DNA from 4 places in the Streptomyces sp. NPDC048521 genome. Region 3 is predicted to be linked to each of the others. Evidence: riboswitches for the same ligand, from Rfam matches in the RefSeq annotation. Region 3 holds a riboswitch; each other region holds the start of a gene.
What was found. A riboswitch is a leader RNA that binds a small molecule or an ion and turns the genes downstream of it on or off. The one in region 3 is predicted to bind cyclic di-AMP.
Positions count from the first base shown of each region.

Region 1: linked by a shared signal. The riboswitch ahead of ACGFRF_RS32030 (M23 family metallopeptidase) and the one ahead of ACGFRF_RS13300 (C40 family peptidase) in region 3 are both predicted to bind cyclic di-AMP.
Region 2: linked by a shared signal. The riboswitch ahead of ACGFRF_RS37095 (M23 family metallopeptidase) and the one ahead of ACGFRF_RS13300 (C40 family peptidase) in region 3 are both predicted to bind cyclic di-AMP.
Region 4: linked by a shared signal. The riboswitch ahead of ACGFRF_RS35835 (peptidoglycan DD-metalloendopeptidase family protein) and the one ahead of ACGFRF_RS13300 (C40 family peptidase) in region 3 are both predicted to bind cyclic di-AMP.

Region 1 covers NZ_JBICWR010000017.1:118,738-122,589, forward strand. The annotation lists gene ACGFRF_RS32020 (M16 family metallopeptidase) at 1-268, shown strand, start outside; gene ACGFRF_RS32025 (M16 family metallopeptidase) at 265-1,653, shown strand; cyclic di-AMP (ydaO/yuaA leader) riboswitch at 1,864-2,024, shown strand; gene ACGFRF_RS32030 (M23 family metallopeptidase) at 2,037-2,792, shown strand; gene ACGFRF_RS32035 (GntR family transcriptional regulator) at 2,991-3,677, shown strand.
Region 2 covers NZ_JBICWR010000025.1:22,526-26,377, reverse strand. The annotation lists gene ACGFRF_RS37110 (dihydrofolate reductase family protein) at 1-201, shown strand, start outside; tRNA gene ACGFRF_RS37105 (tRNA-Met) at 291-364, shown strand; gene ACGFRF_RS37100 (PP2C family protein-serine/threonine phosphatase) at 564-1,745, shown strand; cyclic di-AMP (ydaO/yuaA leader) riboswitch at 1,980-2,148, shown strand; gene ACGFRF_RS37095 (M23 family metallopeptidase) at 2,156-3,187, shown strand; gene ACGFRF_RS37090 (aldo/keto reductase) at 3,282-3,852, shown strand, end outside.
Region 3 covers NZ_JBICWR010000004.1:513,914-517,765, forward strand. The annotation lists gene ACGFRF_RS13285 (hypothetical protein) at 97-450, shown strand; gene ACGFRF_RS13290 (hypothetical protein) at 454-1,137, opposite strand; gene ACGFRF_RS13295 (hypothetical protein) at 1,205-1,342, opposite strand; gene ACGFRF_RS13300 (C40 family peptidase) at 1,555-2,565, opposite strand; cyclic di-AMP (ydaO/yuaA leader) riboswitch at 2,573-2,744, opposite strand; gene pcrA (DNA helicase PcrA) at 3,032-3,852, shown strand, end outside.
Region 4 covers NZ_JBICWR010000022.1:117,845-121,696, reverse strand. The annotation lists gene ACGFRF_RS35840 (alpha-galactosidase) at 1-1,397, shown strand, start outside; cyclic di-AMP (ydaO/yuaA leader) riboswitch at 1,700-1,862, shown strand; gene ACGFRF_RS35835 (peptidoglycan DD-metalloendopeptidase family protein) at 1,867-2,787, shown strand; gene ACGFRF_RS35830 (SGNH/GDSL hydrolase family protein) at 3,046-3,831, shown strand.

The sequences.
Region 1 (3,852 bases), on a different contig from region 3:
GGTCGCCGGCCGCGCCGACGAACTGTGCCGGTACGCCGTGCTGTTCGGCGACCCGCAGCTCGCCCTCACCGCCGTGCACCGCGTCCTCGAGGTGACCCCCGAGGAGGTCCAGGAGGTCGCCAAGGCCCGCCTGCGGCCCGACAACCGCGCGGTCCTCGTCTACGAGCCCAAGTCCCCGGAGGCCGTCGAGGACGCCGAGGTCCCGGAGGATCCGGAGCAGGAAGCGACCGTAGAGGCCGGTAACGAGAACGAGGAGACGGCCAAGTGACCCAGCTCGCCACGATGGACTTCCACCCCCAGCCGCAGCCGGGCGAGGCCAGGCCGTGGGCGTTCCCGGCCCCCGAGCGCGGCACGCTCGACAACGGTCTGACGGTGCTGCGCTGCCACCGCCCCGGCCAGCAGGTCGTCGCCGTCGAGGTGCTGCTCGACGCGCCCCTGGACGCCGAGCCGGCCGGCCTGGACGGCGTCGCCACGATCATGGCGCGAGCCTTCTCCGAAGGCACCGACAAGCACTCCGCCGAGGAGTTCGCGGCCGAGCTGGAGCGCGCGGGCGCCACGCTGGACGCGCACGCCGACCACCCCGGTGTCCGGCTCAGCCTGGAGGTCCCGGCCTCCCGCCTGGCCAAGGGCCTCGGACTGCTCGCCGACGCCCTGCGCGCCCCGGCCTTCGCCGAGAGCGAGGTGGAGCGGCTGGTCCGCAACCGCCTGGACGAGATCCCGCACGAGCTGGCCAACCCCTCCCGCCGGGCGGCCAAGGAACTCTCCAAGGAGCTGTTCCCGGCCGCCTCGCGCATGTCCCGCCCGCGGCAGGGCACCGAGGAGACCGTCGAGAAGATCGACGCGGGGGCGGTACGCGCCTTCTACGAGCGGTACGTACGCCCGGGCACGGCCACCGCGGTCGTGGTCGGCGACCTGACCGGGGCCGATCTGGACGCGCTGCTCGGCGACACCCTGGGCGCGTGGACCGGCACCCGGGGCGAGCCCCGGCCCGTGCCGCCGGTGACCGCCGACGACACCGGCCGCGTGGTCATCGTGGACCGGCCCGGCGCCGTCCAGACGCAGCTGCTCATCGGCCGGGTCGGCCCGGACCGGCACGACCGCGTCTGGCCCGCCCAGGTGCTCGGCACCTACTGCCTCGGCGGCACCCTCACCTCCCGCCTGGACCGCGTCCTGCGCGAGGAGAAGGGCTACACCTACGGTGTGCGTGCCTTCGGGCAGGTCCTCAGGTCCGCCCCGGACGGCACCGGTGCCTCGATGCTCGCCATCAGCGGCTCCGTGGACACCCCCAACACCGGCCCCGCGCTGGAGGACCTGTGGAAGGTGCTGCGCACCCTCGCGGCGGAGGGCCTGACCGACGCCGAGCGGGACGTCGCCGTGCAGAACCTGGTGGGTGTGGCGCCGCTGAAGTACGAGACCGCGGCGGCCGTCGCGAGCACCCTCGCCGACCAGGTCGAGCAGCACCTGCCCGACGACTTCCAGGCGACGCTGTACCAGCAGCTGGCCGCGACGGGCACGGTGGAGGCCACCGCGGCCGTCGTCAACGCCTTCCCGGTGGACCGGCTGGTGACCGTCCTCGTCGGTGACGCGGCTCAGATCAAGGCGCCGGTCGAGGCGCTGGGCATCGGCGAAGTCACCGTCGTCGCCGCGGAGTAGCGGCACGCGCGCGTGGGGCCCTGACGACCCGCGGGTCGTCAGGGCCCCACGCTGTTCCACCGGCTGCCCAGATGCCCGATTTGAGGCGGAGGTTGCCTGTCTGCCCTGTGGGATGCGCTACAAAAGCCCCGATCCGTTTGAGGATTGAAAGCAGGCTTTCGTAGCGTCATGCGGGCTGTTCGTCAGGCAGTGCGCCGCACCCGCGGCACCGGACAGCCATCGCCGAGTCCCCGTACGGCGCGAGCCAGGGGAGCCGGGGACCCACCGTCCCTGGGGTGAATCGGGTGCCCATGCGAGAGCGAGGGGGCCCGTAGGAGACCTTCCTGCTCCGAACCCGTCAGCTAACCCGGTAGGCGAGAGGGAAGGAAAGGACCAGCCACTTCATGGCGTTCATGTGCGCCACCGGGAAGCACCGCAAGCCCGGCCGGGTCAAGCGGACCACCGCTCAGGCGGCCGGTATCGCGGCCCTCACCACCACCGGTGTCATCGGCACCCTCGCCGTCTCGCCGGCGCTCGCCGCGGAGAACTCCCTGGAGCAGACCGGTCTCACGCCCGTCCTCGCCGCGAGCGACGACGTGGCCGAGCAGATCGACGCGCAGGCCGCCGCTCAGCAGCAGGCCGCCCAGGAGAAGGCGGCCGAGGAGGCCGCGGCCAAGGCGGCCGCCGAGAAGGTCAAGCAGGAGCGTGCGGCCCAGGCCCGCGCCGCCCGCGAGGCCGAGCGCAAGCGCCTGAACGCCTTCGTCGCCCCGATAGCGCACTCCTACGTCTCCACGGCCTACCAGGCCACCAGTTCCCTGTGGTCCTCCCGTTCGCACACCGGCGTCGACTTCCACGCCGCCAGCGGCACGTCCGTCCACGCGGTCGGCTCCGGCACCGTGGTCTCCGCCGGCTGGGGCGGCGCGTACGGCAACCAGATCGTGATCCGGATGGCCGACGGCATGTACACCCAGTACGGCCACCTGTCGTCCATCGGTGTCACCGTGGGCCAGAAGGTCACCCCGGGCCAGCAGATCGGCCTGTCCGGCGCGACCGGCAACGTCACCGGCCCGCACCTCCACTTCGAGGCCCGCACGACCCCCGACTACGGCTCGGACATCGACCCCGTCGCCTACCTCCGCAAGCACGGCGTGAACGTCTGACCCTCCGTCGCACGGCACCCGAAGCCCCGGCTCGCCGAGCCGGGGCTTTCGTCGTTTTTCGCGGTGTCCGCCGGGCCCGTTGTCCAAAAAATATGCATGGATTCCGGCCCGCCGTCGGAAATTACGGCTCATTGGAATAGAGTCACGGGACACACGTCCATCGTCGACGTTTCACGGGGATTAAGGCGGAGGTCGGTCATGCGTATTCCGGCGCACTCGGTGTGCACGGCGATCCGGGACGACATCGTCGCGGGTGTCTACGAGCGCGGCAGCCGCCTCACCGAGGAAGTCCTGGCCCGCCGCTACGGCGTCTCACGCGTCCCCGTCCGCGAGGCCCTGCGCACCCTGGAGGCGGAGGGCTTCGTGGTGACCCGCAGGCACGCGGGCGCGTGCGTGGCCGAACCCACCGAGCAGGAGGCCGCCGACCTGCTGGAGATGCGCATGCTCCTGGAACCGCTGGGCGCGGCGCGGGCCGCCCAGCGGCGCACGGAGGCCCACCTCAAGGTGCTGCGCGGCCTGGTCCGGCTGGGGCAGGAGCGGGCCAGGCGGGGCAACAGCGAGGATCTGCGCTCGCTGGGCGGCTGGTTCCACGAGACGCTCGCCCAGGCCTCCGGCAGCCCCTCGCTGACCTCGATGCTCACCCAGCTGCGCCACAAGATCGCCTGGATGTACGCGGTGGAGGCGCCGTCGAGCCCGCTGGAGGCCTGGGCGGAGCACGGCGCGATCGTGGACGCGGTGGCGCGCGGCGACGGTGAGCGCGCGCGGGCGGTCACGGCGCTGCACGCCGAGCGCGCGACGAGCGCGCACCGCCTTCGCTTTTCCGGCGCCGCGGAGCGTGTGAGGACTTCGCAACATGCCGTAAACATGTCGGGCCAGCGGCATTAACACGGGCGCCGTATACAAAGAAGAGCTATTCGGCGGCGGGGCATTTTCTGCGCTGCCCGAATTCCGCTGTGCCGTAATTCATGAGAGGGCGCCACACGCATGCCGGCGGTAAATCGGCGGTAAATCGGTGGCAAATGGAGCGGGGCGTGCGGCGCTTATGACGCAGCCGCGTGCG
Region 2 (3,852 bases), on a different contig from region 3:
CGTGCCTCCCGCCCCGCGCCCTGCGCCGAGCTGATCCTGCGGGCCGGGGTGCGCCGGGTGGTCACCGCCTGGCGGGAGCCGGACACCTTCGTCGCGGCGGCCGACGGGACGGCCGTGCTGCGCGACGGGGGAGCCGAGGTGGTCGTACTCCCGGAGTTCGAGGCGCTCGCCAAGGCCCCGAACGCCCACCTGCCGGGCTGAGAGGGCCCCCGGGAACCGGGCCGAGCAGGGCCCGCGGGAAGGCGATGTGCAATCCGTCCTGCGTATGGCGTACAGTAGAGACACAACGACGCGGGGTGGAGCAGCTCGGTAGCTCGCTGGGCTCATAACCCAGAGGTCGCAGGTTCAAATCCTGTCCCCGCTACTGAAGGCTCAGGGCCGGAATCCAGTTCACGGATTCCGGCCCTGAGCGTTTTCCCGGGACACTCACGGGTTCCCGGGATGTCCTGGATTTCTGTCGAGTGGCATACGTCACAGCCGGTCATCCGGTCGGTCCACAGCGGTCGCCCCGCGCCCCCCTGCCCGCAAACCTGGACGTACGTCGGACACGTGGGAGACAAGCGGTGCGCCCTGGTGAGGTGGAGCAGAACACGTACGCCAGGGCGGGTGGCCGGCTCCCCGGCGACCCCGTGCCCGACCCGGGGCTCGGCGACGAGCCGGCACCGGTGCGCGGGACCCGCCGCCCGAGCCCGCGCGCCCTGGCCCGGACCCTCCCCGCCCTCCTCGTCGCCGGCGGCGTCCTCTACGGACTGCTCACCCCCGAGGACTTCACCGCCGTCCCGTTCTTCACCGCCGCCCCGCTGATCGCCGCCCCACTGGCCTCGCTGCGCACCACCGTCCTGACCGGCCTCGTGGCACTCGCCGCCGCCTACGCCGTGCACGCCCGGGCCGGCGCGCACCCGGCCGTGGCCACCGTCACCGACGTGGTCACCGTGGCCACGGTCGCCCTGCTGGCCGTCGCCATCAACCGCGTGGTCCGCCTCGGCGACCGGCGGCTCGCCTCCGCCCGGGAGATCGCCGAGGCCGCCCAGCGGGCCGTCCTGCCCGAGCCCGCCGCGCGCATCGGCGGCTTCGAGATCGCCGCCTGCTACGAGGCGGCACGCCAGGACGCGTTCATCGGCGGCGACCTCTACGCGGTGCAGGACAGCCCGTACGGCGTCCGGCTGGTCGTCGGGGACGTGCGCGGCAAGGGCCTGGGCGCGGTCGCCGCCGTCGCTGTGCTGATCGGGGCGTTCCGGGAGGCGGCCGAGCAGGAACCCACGCTGGAGGCGGTCGCCGAGCGGCTGGAGCGGGCACTGGCCCGCGAGGGCACCCGGCGGGACGGCATCGACGCGTTCGAGGGCTTCACCACCGCCGTCCTCGCCGAACTCCCGCACGGCGACGGCGTCGTACGCATCGTCAACCGCGGCCATCCGGCCCCACTGCTGCTGCACGCCGACGGCACCCTGCGCACCCTGACCGCGCCCGAGCCGGCGCTGCCGCTCGGCATGGCCGACCTCGGCATGTGGCCCGACCGGGCACTGGAGGCCGACTTCCCGAGCGGGGCCACCCTGCTGCTCTACACCGACGGACTGTCCGAGGCCCGGGACGCCCACGGCCGGTTCTACGAACCCGAACGGCGGCTCGCCGGACGCACCTTCCCCGGTCCCGGCGCGCTGCTCGGCCGACTCGCAGAGGAGGTGCGGCGGCACTCCGGCGGCGGGATGACGGACGACATGGCGCTCCTCGCCGTACGGCAGCCCTGAGCGCCCTCACCGAGGGTGACCGGGCGACCGCCGTCCGCATAACATCTGAGTCACCATCAAAACTTCTGTGACTCCTGAACCGCGGCCAACTCGCCCGGTTTGCAGGGGTCCTGACGGGTAAGTCCACGGCCGGAAACGTTAACGATCAAGCCGAACGGCTTGGAAAGTGCCTGGCACGTCTATTAACGTTCGATAACGCAGCGCGGTCGTCCCAGCCGTCACCAGAGGCGGCTCCGTGCGCACGCGCCGAATCCCGCAAGGGAACCGGGGAACCACCACCTTGGGGTGAATCACGCGGACACCGACGTGGACTCGCTGAGTCCACGCCCGGTATACGCGCGTAGGAGACCTTCCTGCTCCGAACCCGTCAGCTAACCCGGTAGGCGGAGGAAGGAAAGGAGTACGCCTGCGTGGCGTCCAACCGGCCTGCCCCAGAAGCCCCGTACATACCGGCACAAGCCGGGACCGAGACCTTCGGTTACGGTTCCTACCGCGCCGAGGAGGGCCCCTGGGAGGAGTGGAACCCCACCGAGGACTCCCTCGCCCCGGTCCGCGGCCGCCACCGCGTCGCCAAGCAGCGCGGCGGATTCGCCCGCAGCTCCACCGTCCTCGGCGTCGGCGTGATCGCCGCGGTCGGCGCGGGCGGCATGGCCAGCGCCAACACCGGCAAGCCGCCGGTCTCCATCTCCCTGCCGGACCTGCCCTCCGTCGGCTCGCTCTTCGAGGACACCTCCTCCCCGGCGCCCGAGGCCACCACCACCGCGCTCAGCGGCGTCGGCGTGACCTCCGCCGACGCCGAGCAGCACGCCGACGCGGGTGAGACCCTGCGCAACCGGATCATGGCCCAGGCCGAGCAGCAGCAGACCAAGGCCGACAGCAAGGCCACCGCCGCCGTGCTCGCCGCCGCCGAGAAGCAGACCGCGGACGCCGCGGCCAAGGCGGAGAAGGAAGCCGCCGCCAAGGCCGCCGCCGCCAAGGAGAAGGCGGAGGCCGACGCCGAGAAGGCCGCCGAGGCCAAGCGGCTGGCCGAGCTGGCCAAGCAGTACGCGCTGCCGACGTCCTCGTACACGCTCACCTCGACGTTCGGCCAGGCCGGCTCGATGTGGTCCTCCGGCTACCACACCGGCCTCGACTTCGCCGCCCCCACGGGCACCCTCATCAAGGCCGTCCACAGCGGCACGATCACCCAGGCCGGCTGGGCCGGCTCCTACGGCTACCGCACGGTCCTCACCCTCGACGACGGCACCGAGGTGTGGTTCTGCCACCAGTCCTCGATCAGCGTCTCCGTGGGCCAGAAGGTCTCCACCGGTGACGTCATCGGCCGCGTCGGCGCCACCGGCAACGTCACCGGCCCGCACCTGCACCTGGAGGTCCACCCGGGCGGCCAGTCCACCGGCATCGACCCGATGGCCTGGCTGCGGGACAAGGGCCTCAACCCCTGACACGCCCCTCAGGGAGCCCGCGGGGGCACCCCTTTGCGTGAACTTGGCGCCGACGGCGGAATGCGATCATCCGCCGTCGGCGTTGACGTGGAGCATGACTTCTCTGCGCACACTCGGCTCCTCCGACCTCGAGGTCTTCCCCCTCTCCCTCGGCGGCAACGTCTTCGGCTGGACCGCCGACGAGGAGACCTCCTTCGCCGTCCTCGACGCCTACGCGGCGGCCGGCGGCAACTTCATCGACACCGCCGACAGCTACAGCGCCTGGGGCGAGGGCAACCAGGGCGGCGAGTCCGAGACGATCATCGGCAAGTGGGTCAAGGCCCGCGACAACCGCGACGACGTCGTCATCGCGACCAAGGTCAGCCAGCACCCCGAGTACCAGGGCCTGTCCGCCGCCAACATCAAGGCCGCCGCCGACGCGTCCCTGCGCCGCCTGGGCACCGACCACATCGACCTCTACTACACCCACTTCGACAAGCCCGAGGTGCCGGTCGAGGAGATCATCGGCGCCCTGGACGAGCTGGTGAAGGCCGGCAAGGTCCGCCACATCGCCGCCTCCAACATCTCCCCCGAACGTCTCAGGGCGTCCCTGGAATTCTCCGAGCGCGAGGGCCTCGCCCGCTACGTCGCCCTCCAGCCGCACTACAACCTGGTCTCCCGCGACA
Region 3 (3,852 bases):
GGCGTACCCCGCGGCCACCGTGGCGGCCACCGGTGCAACGTCGTCGCCGGGCCCGGTCACGGAGAGCGCAGGTACCCCTCGTTAGGCTCCGGCTCCATGGACCTACTCATCCATCTTTTCGTCGGCCTGCACATCATCGGTATCGCCGCGCTGCTCGGCGGCTTCCTCACCCAGATGAAGGCGATGGGCGAGGGCACCGCCCGGTTCGTCCCCGGCATGCTGCACGGCGCCCTGACCATGCTGGTCACCGGAGTGGCCCTGGTCGGCCTCAACCAGGCCGACGACCACCATGTCAACAACATCAAGATCGGCGTGAAGCTGGCCCTGCTGATCGTGATCCTCGGCCTGGTCTACGTGAAGCGCGACGAGGAGCGGGTCGACAAGGGGCTGTTCGGCCTGGTCGGCCTGCTGACCACGGTGAACATCTTCATCGCCGTCCTGTGGACCTGACGCTCAGCCGATGTCGTCGCCGGCCCGGGCCGCGAGCACCGCACCGGCGGCGACCGTGAGCCACGCCGCCACCGCCACCCACCCCACCACCCGTCCCGGCCCCGTGAGCCACGGGATGTGCACGGCGGCCGCGACGGACAGCGTGGCGGCCGCCGTCATCCCCATCGGGAACACCGTCGCCCAGCGCAGCGTGTCGTAGCCGGGCCGCGGCCGGGTCGCCTCGGCCGCCAGCAGCACGAGGTACCCGGTCAGGTCCAGGACGAGCAGCACCACCGTCACCGTGCGCAGGACGCCGCGGTCGTCGTCGTTCCACAGGTCCAGGCGCCCACTGCCGGCGGCGAGCAGCTTCGCCCCGGCCAGCGCCGAGATGGCGAGCGTCCCGCCGGCGATCCAGTGGTCCCCGGCGCCCTCCACCACCTGCCGCGGGTCGAAACGGGCCAGGGCGAGGCCGTAGAGCACCAGGCCCAGCCAGAACAGCGCCAGCGCGGTGTGCGCGAGCCACGCCGTCCCCTCGGCCGCGCCCAGCGTGGCACCCAGCACCGCGAGCCCCTGTGTGGCCACACAACACAGGAAAACCGCTCCCGGCATGCGCCGCTTCCAGCGCCGTACGACGAGGACCAGCAGCGCCGGCCAGAGCAGCGCCGCGAGCGCCAGCAGGATCTCCGCCAGGGTCTGCCGGCCCAGCACCGAGACCGGGTGCCCAGCACGGCCGTGGCGGCGACGGCGGTCAGCGCCCCCGGACTCTGCGCCTCGGTCATCCATCGCTGCCGTTCGCCGAGCAGTCGCAGGACGAAGTCGGCGGCCAGGCGACGCCGGTCATCGCCAGCGCCACCCGGGAGGCCGTCTCGTCACCGGCCAGGTGCAGGCCCACCGACAGGATGCCGGTCGCCATCACGGCGACCCCGGCCGCGGGGGGCCGCCTCGCCCATCACGCGCGCAGACCTGAGATGCCGGGCATGCGCCCGATGCCAAGCAGCCGCGCGCACCCGTCCGGGCAGGGCACGCGCGCGTAGAGCGCAAAAACGCCGGTACGCGTGCGTGCACCGAAAGAACGCCGGTACGCGTGGGAGGGGCCCGACACCGTGGGGGCCGGGAGGGCAACGGTCAGGCCGGCCGCACCACGCTGTGGATGACCGATGCGCCACCGCGGTCGACGGCCTCCTCGCGGACGTACGCGCCGGGCTCCGGGGCGTGGATCATCATCCCGTCGCCCGTGCAGAGGCCGACATGACTGCTGTCGTCGTGGAAGAAGACCAGGTCACCGGCGCGCGCGTCGGAGAGGGGGACCGGGGTGCCCGTGGCGGCCTGGGCCTGGGCGGTACGCGGGAGGGTGACGCCGGCGGCCTTCCACGCGGCCCGGGTGAGGCCGGCGCAGTCGTAGGAGCCGGGTCCGCTGGCACCGCTCACGTACGGCTTGCCGATCTGGGCCCGGGCGAAGGCGATCGCCTTCTCGGCCTGTGTGGTCTGCCGCCATCCCCGGGGTCCGTACGCCCGCGGTCCGGGCTCCTCCAGGTGCCGCGGGCCGGCCGCGGTAGGGCGCGCGCCCTCCTGGGCGGTGAGCCGGGACAGCAGCTCGCGCGTGGTGGCGAGCTTGTGCTGGACGGCGGCCTTCGCGGCCTTCACGTCGTAGTGCGCGGCGGCCGGCGTCTGCGGGCTGCTGGTGGCCTTGCCCCGCTCGGCCGTGGGCTTGCCCCGCTCGGTGGTGTCCTTCACGCGCGAGGCCAGCCGGTTCATCACCCTGTTCTGGGCGAAGTGGTCCTGCGGAAACTCCGCGAGGAGAGAGGCAGCCGTGTCGGGGGCGGCCGCGAACGGGATCAGCCCCTCCCGGGCCTTGGCGCGCCGGCCCGCGCGCCGGGCGCCCTCCTGACGCGGGTCCTCGGCATGCGCCCGCTGCCTGGCCGCCGGTTCCTCCTCCGACGTCGCGTCGGCCCGGCGGTAGAACTCGTCGATCTTCTTCTCGACCTCCTCCACGCTCGGCCTGCCGTCGTCGGCGGGGGCGGCCTCGGCCGTCTGGGAGAGGACGGCCACGGAGGTGAAGGCGGCGGTGGCGAGGGCGGGGCCGTGCAGGCCCGGTCCACGGGTGCCGCCGGGGCGCGGCTTGCGGTGCGACGCCAAGGGAGGCGACTCCTTCCAACGTGCCGCCTACCGGGTTAGCTGTCGGGTTCGGGCGGATGCTTCGGAAGGGTTGCCCTACGGCGTCGTCCCGGGCGGGAGTCGGCCGATTCACCCCAGGATCGGTGGGTCCCCGGCTCCGGGCACCGTGGGGGGCGCGCCGGACTCGGCGGAGGCCGCGCGGCCCGGCGACGTTCGCCGGAGAGGGGTCGTGCGGCCTGACGGCAACTTAGCCAACTGGTGTGTCTCCTGTGAAGGTTGGTGTGCGGTTTGTCCGATACATTTCCGTGACCTGGGGCAGGTTTCACACCGGCGTGAACAGGCGCTTCCGCAGCGTGAGGGGCTGATGGGCGCGGATGGGGCGGAGATCGACTCGCCGGGATGCGTCCGGTGGCGGGGGCTCCGCCGGGGGGCCGTGTTCCGGGGACGGGGACCGGTTGTCGGTGGGGCGCCCTAGACTCGTAGAGCGATGAGCAGCCTCTTTGACGACAGCTTCCTGGCGGACCTCCAGCACCCTCGCGGGCGTGAGGAGGAGCCTCCGCCACCGCCCGAGGACGATCACGCTCCGGAGTCGCTTCCGGACGATCTGTTCGGCGGGAAGTTCGACGTGCCGCCGGACCGGGACGCCTACTATCGCGACGGCGCTCCCCGCCCGGCGATCGACGCGGCGGCCCTCCTGGAGGGGCTGAACGAGAACCAGCGCGCCGCGGTCGTGCACGCCGGCTCCCCGCTGCTCATCGTCGCCGGCGCCGGCTCCGGCAAGACGCGCGTGCTCACCCACCGCATCGCCCACCTGCTCGCCGAGCGGAACGTCCACCCGGGCCAGATCCTCGCGATCACCTTCACCAACAAGGCCGCGGGCGAGATGAAGGAGCGCGTCGAGCAGCTCGTCGGCCCGCGCGCGAACGCGATGTGGGTGATGACCTTCCACAGCGCGTGTGTGCGGATCCTGCGCCGCGAGTCGAAGAAGCTCGGCTTCACCTCCTCCTTCTCGATCTACGACGCCGCCGACAGCAAGCGCCTGATGGCCCTGGTCTGCCGCGACCTGGACCTCGACCCCAAGCGCTTCCCGCCCAAGTCCTTCAGCGCCAAGATCAGCAACCTGAAGAACGAGCTGATCGACGAGGAGGACTTCGCCGCCCAGGCCACCGACGGCTTCGAGAAGACCCTCGCCCAGGCCTACGCGCTGTACCAGTCGCGGCTGCGCGAGGCGAACGCGCTCGACTTCGACGACCTGATCATGACGACGGTCAACCTGCTGCGCGCCTTCCCGGACGTCGCCGAGCACTA
Region 4 (3,852 bases), on a different contig from region 3:
GCATCGCCGTCGCCCAGCTCCCGGACGCGCGCGTGCAGATCACCGGCGGGGCCGGATACGACGACTCGGGCCTGCTGCTCCTGCAGCCGGGGGAGTCGTACACCACCCCCGTCTTCGCGGGGCTGTGGAGCGACGGCGGCTTCGGGGGCGCGAGCCGCACCTGGCACGCCTACCAGCATGCGTACGTCATCCCGGACGCGGAGCAGGACCGGCCCGTCCTCTTCAACTCCTGGGAGGCGACCACCTTCGACATCTCCGAGGAGCAGCAGACCGCCCTCGCCCGCCGCGCCGCCGAGATCGGCGTCGAGCTGTTCGTGGTGGACGACGGCTGGTTCGGCGCCCGCACCAGCGACCGCGCCGGGCTCGGCGACTGGACCCCCAACCCCGACCGCTTCCCGCACGGCCTCAAGCCCCTCGCCGACCGGGTGCACGGCCTCGGCATGCGGTTCGGCATCTGGGTCGAACCCGAGATGGTCAACCCGGACAGCGACCTCTACCGCGCCCACCCCGACTGGGTCCAGTACCAATCGGGGCGAAAGCGGACGGAACTGCGCAATCAGCTCGTTCTCAACCTCGCCCGCGAGGACGTCCAGGAGTACCTGTGGGAGCAGCTGGACGCCCTGCTCTCCAGCGCCCCGATCGACTACGTCAAGTGGGACTTCAACCGCTGCTTCACCGACGCCGGCTGGCCCGGTGAGCCGTACCCGCAGCGCCTGTGGGTCGACCACGTCCGGGCCCTGTACGCCCTGCTGGACCGGCTGCGCGCGGCGCACCCCCAGGTCGCCTTCGAATCCTGCTCGGGCGGTGGCGGCCGGATCGACCTCGGGGTGATGAGCCGCACCGACCAGGTGTGGACCTCCGACAACACCGACCCGCTGGACCGGCTCGCCATCCAGCACGGCTTCACCCAGATCCACCCCGCGCGGGTCATGGCCGCCTGGGTCACCGACAGCCCGAACACCCAGCTCAACGGCCGGGTCAGTTCGCTGCGTTTCCGCTTCGTCAGCGCCATGGCCGGTGTCCTGGGGGTCGGCGGCGACCTCACGCGGTGGAGCGCGGAGGAGTTGGCGGAGGCGCGGCGATGGGTGGAGCTGTACAAGGAGATCCGCCCGGTCGTCCAGCGCGGCGAGCTGTACCGGCTGCGGCCCCCCGCGGGCGGTCTGAGCGCCGTCCAGTACGTCCTCGGCGACGAGGCGGTGGTCCTCGCCTGGCTGCAGGCGCAGAGCTACGGCGAGCCGGTGCCCGCGGTACGGCTGCGCGGACTCGACCCGACAGCATCGTATGAATGCCGCGAAACGGGCGAAACGTATCGAGGGGCCGTCCTGCTGCACCACGGGTTGCGCACCGGACTGAAGGGCGACCTGGATGCAATGGTTTGCCGTTTGCGCCGCATCTGAGCCTTCTATCCGAATTGGCGTCTTCGTTCCAACTGGCCGCGGAACAAGGACCTATGGCGGGACGGCGCGTGAGGAGCGTCATATCGGTGACCGAGCGTCGTCCGTCATGTCCACGTAATTCTCCTGCGGAAAAGGGGAATTGCGGAGTGCGCGCGGCAGGAATTCACGGTGGGTGACCGCGTATTTCCGTCTTCGATCTTCGGAAATGCGAACCGCGGGAACCCGCCGCTTGTTTCGGTGCGGCTCGCTCGCTTACGTTCACCACCCATCCGGACGGAACGCCGAATCCTGCCGCCGCCCGGAGTCCCCACACACTTGACCCGCATACGGCAGGAGCGGGGGACCCACCAGGTACGACTGCCTGTCCGGTCTCCGCGACAGGCTAGGGGTGAAGTCGCGCACCGCGCGGCCGGGCAGCTCCAGCCCGAACCCGACAGCTGACCTCGCAGGCGTCGGAGAGGAATGCGCCATGCCCGCGAAGGGTAAGCACCGACGTCCCAAGACCCCGCGTTTTTCCCGCTCCATCGCCGTCGCCGGAACCGGTGGCGCCGCGCTGGCCCTCCCGCTCATCGGGGCCACCGGAGCGCACGCCGCCACCCCGGCGCCATCCGTGGCCGGAAAGGCCGTGCAGGCCCTGCCGGCCACGGTGAAGAAGGCCGCCACGCAGCCGGAGTCGACGGTGCGCACCTACACGGTGAAGTCCGGCGACTGCCTCGCGGCGATCGCGGACCAGCAGCACGTCAGCGGCGGCTGGCACCAGCTCTACGAGGACAACCGGCAGGCCATCGGTGCCGACCCGGCGCTGATCCACCCGGGCCTCGAGCTCACGCTCGGCAAGAAGGCCGCGCAGACCGGCACCGAGCCTGCCGCCCCGCAGCGCTCCGCGGTCACGACGCAGTCCTCGGCCGCCTCGAAGCCCACCCAGGCGCAGGCGGCCCCGGCCGAGTGGTCCGGCTCCACCGCGTCGACCACCACCGCCACCGGCTTCACCCTCCCGGTGGCCGGCGCGACCGTCGGCACCGGCTACCACGTGGCCGGCAGCATGTGGTCCAGCGGCTACCACACCGGCGTCGACTTCGTCGTCCCGACCGGCACCTCCCTCAAGGCCGTCGGCGCGGGCACGGTCGTCTCGGCGGGCTGGGGCGGTGCCTACGGCAACCAGGTCGTCATCAAGCTCGACGACGGCTACTACGCCCAGTACGCCCACCTCTCGCAGCTCTCCGTCTCGGCCGGCCAGACCGTGACCGCGGGCCGGCAGATCGGCCTGTCCGGCGCCACCGGCAACGTGACCGGCCCGCACCTGCACTTCGAGATCCGCACCACGCCCAACTACGGCTCCGACATCGACCCGCTCGGCTACCTCCGCCAGCACGGCGTCCCCGTCGGCTGAGCAACCGCCTCGCCCGAAGCCCCCTGCCTGACACGCCTCCGAAGGCCGGACCCACGATCCCCGGGTCCGGCCTTCGGTGTGTCCGCATGACGATCACACCTCAACGTGCCCGACCGCATGCCTATTCCTGGCTTGGCAAACTATTTAAGGGTGTCTCATCTCACCGTTCGTCAACCCCCGCCTACGGTCGCGTAAGTCACATCCGAAGGTGAATCATGGTCCGACGTGGCAGACGATTCGAAGAATGACAACAGATCAGTGATCGGGTCGTACGTGGCGGTGGGGGACAGCTTCACCGAGGGCGTCGGCGACCCCGGTCCCGACGGGGCGTTCGTGGGCTGGGCGGACCGGTTCGCGGTACTCCTCGCCGACCGGCGTCCCGAGGGCGACTTCCAGTACACCAACCTCGCCGTGCGCGGGAAGCTGCTGGACCAGATCGTGGCGGACCAACTCCCGAAGGCCGTCGAACTGGCCCCGGACCTCGTCTCCTTCTGTGCGGGCGGCAACGACATCATCCGCCCCGGCACCGATCCGGACGAGGTGGCCGAGCGGTTCGAGCGTGCCGTGGCCAGGTTGACCGAGGTCGCGGGCACGGTGATGGTGACGACCGGCTTCGACACCCGGGGCGTGCCCGTGCTCAAGCACCTGCGCGGCAAGATCGCCACGTACAACGGGCACGTCCGCGCCATCGCCGACCGGTACGGCTGCCCCGTGCTGGACCTGTGGTCCCTCAAGTCCGTGCAGGACCGCCGGGCCTGGGACAACGACCGGCTCCACCTCTCGCCCGAGGGGCACACGCGCGTGGCGCTGCGCGCCGGACAGGTCCTCGGGCTCGAGATCCCGGCCGACCCGGAGCAGCCGTGGCCGCCGCTGCCGCCCCGGGGCACCCTTGAGGTCCGCCGCGACGACGTCCAGTGGGCCCGCGAGTACCTCGTCCCGTGGATCGGCCGACGGCTGCGTGGCGAGTCGTCCGGTGACCATGTGACGGCGAAGGGCACCCTGTCGCCGGACGACATCAAGATGCGCATCGCCTCCGTGGCCTGACGCCCCGCCCCTGCCCCGGAC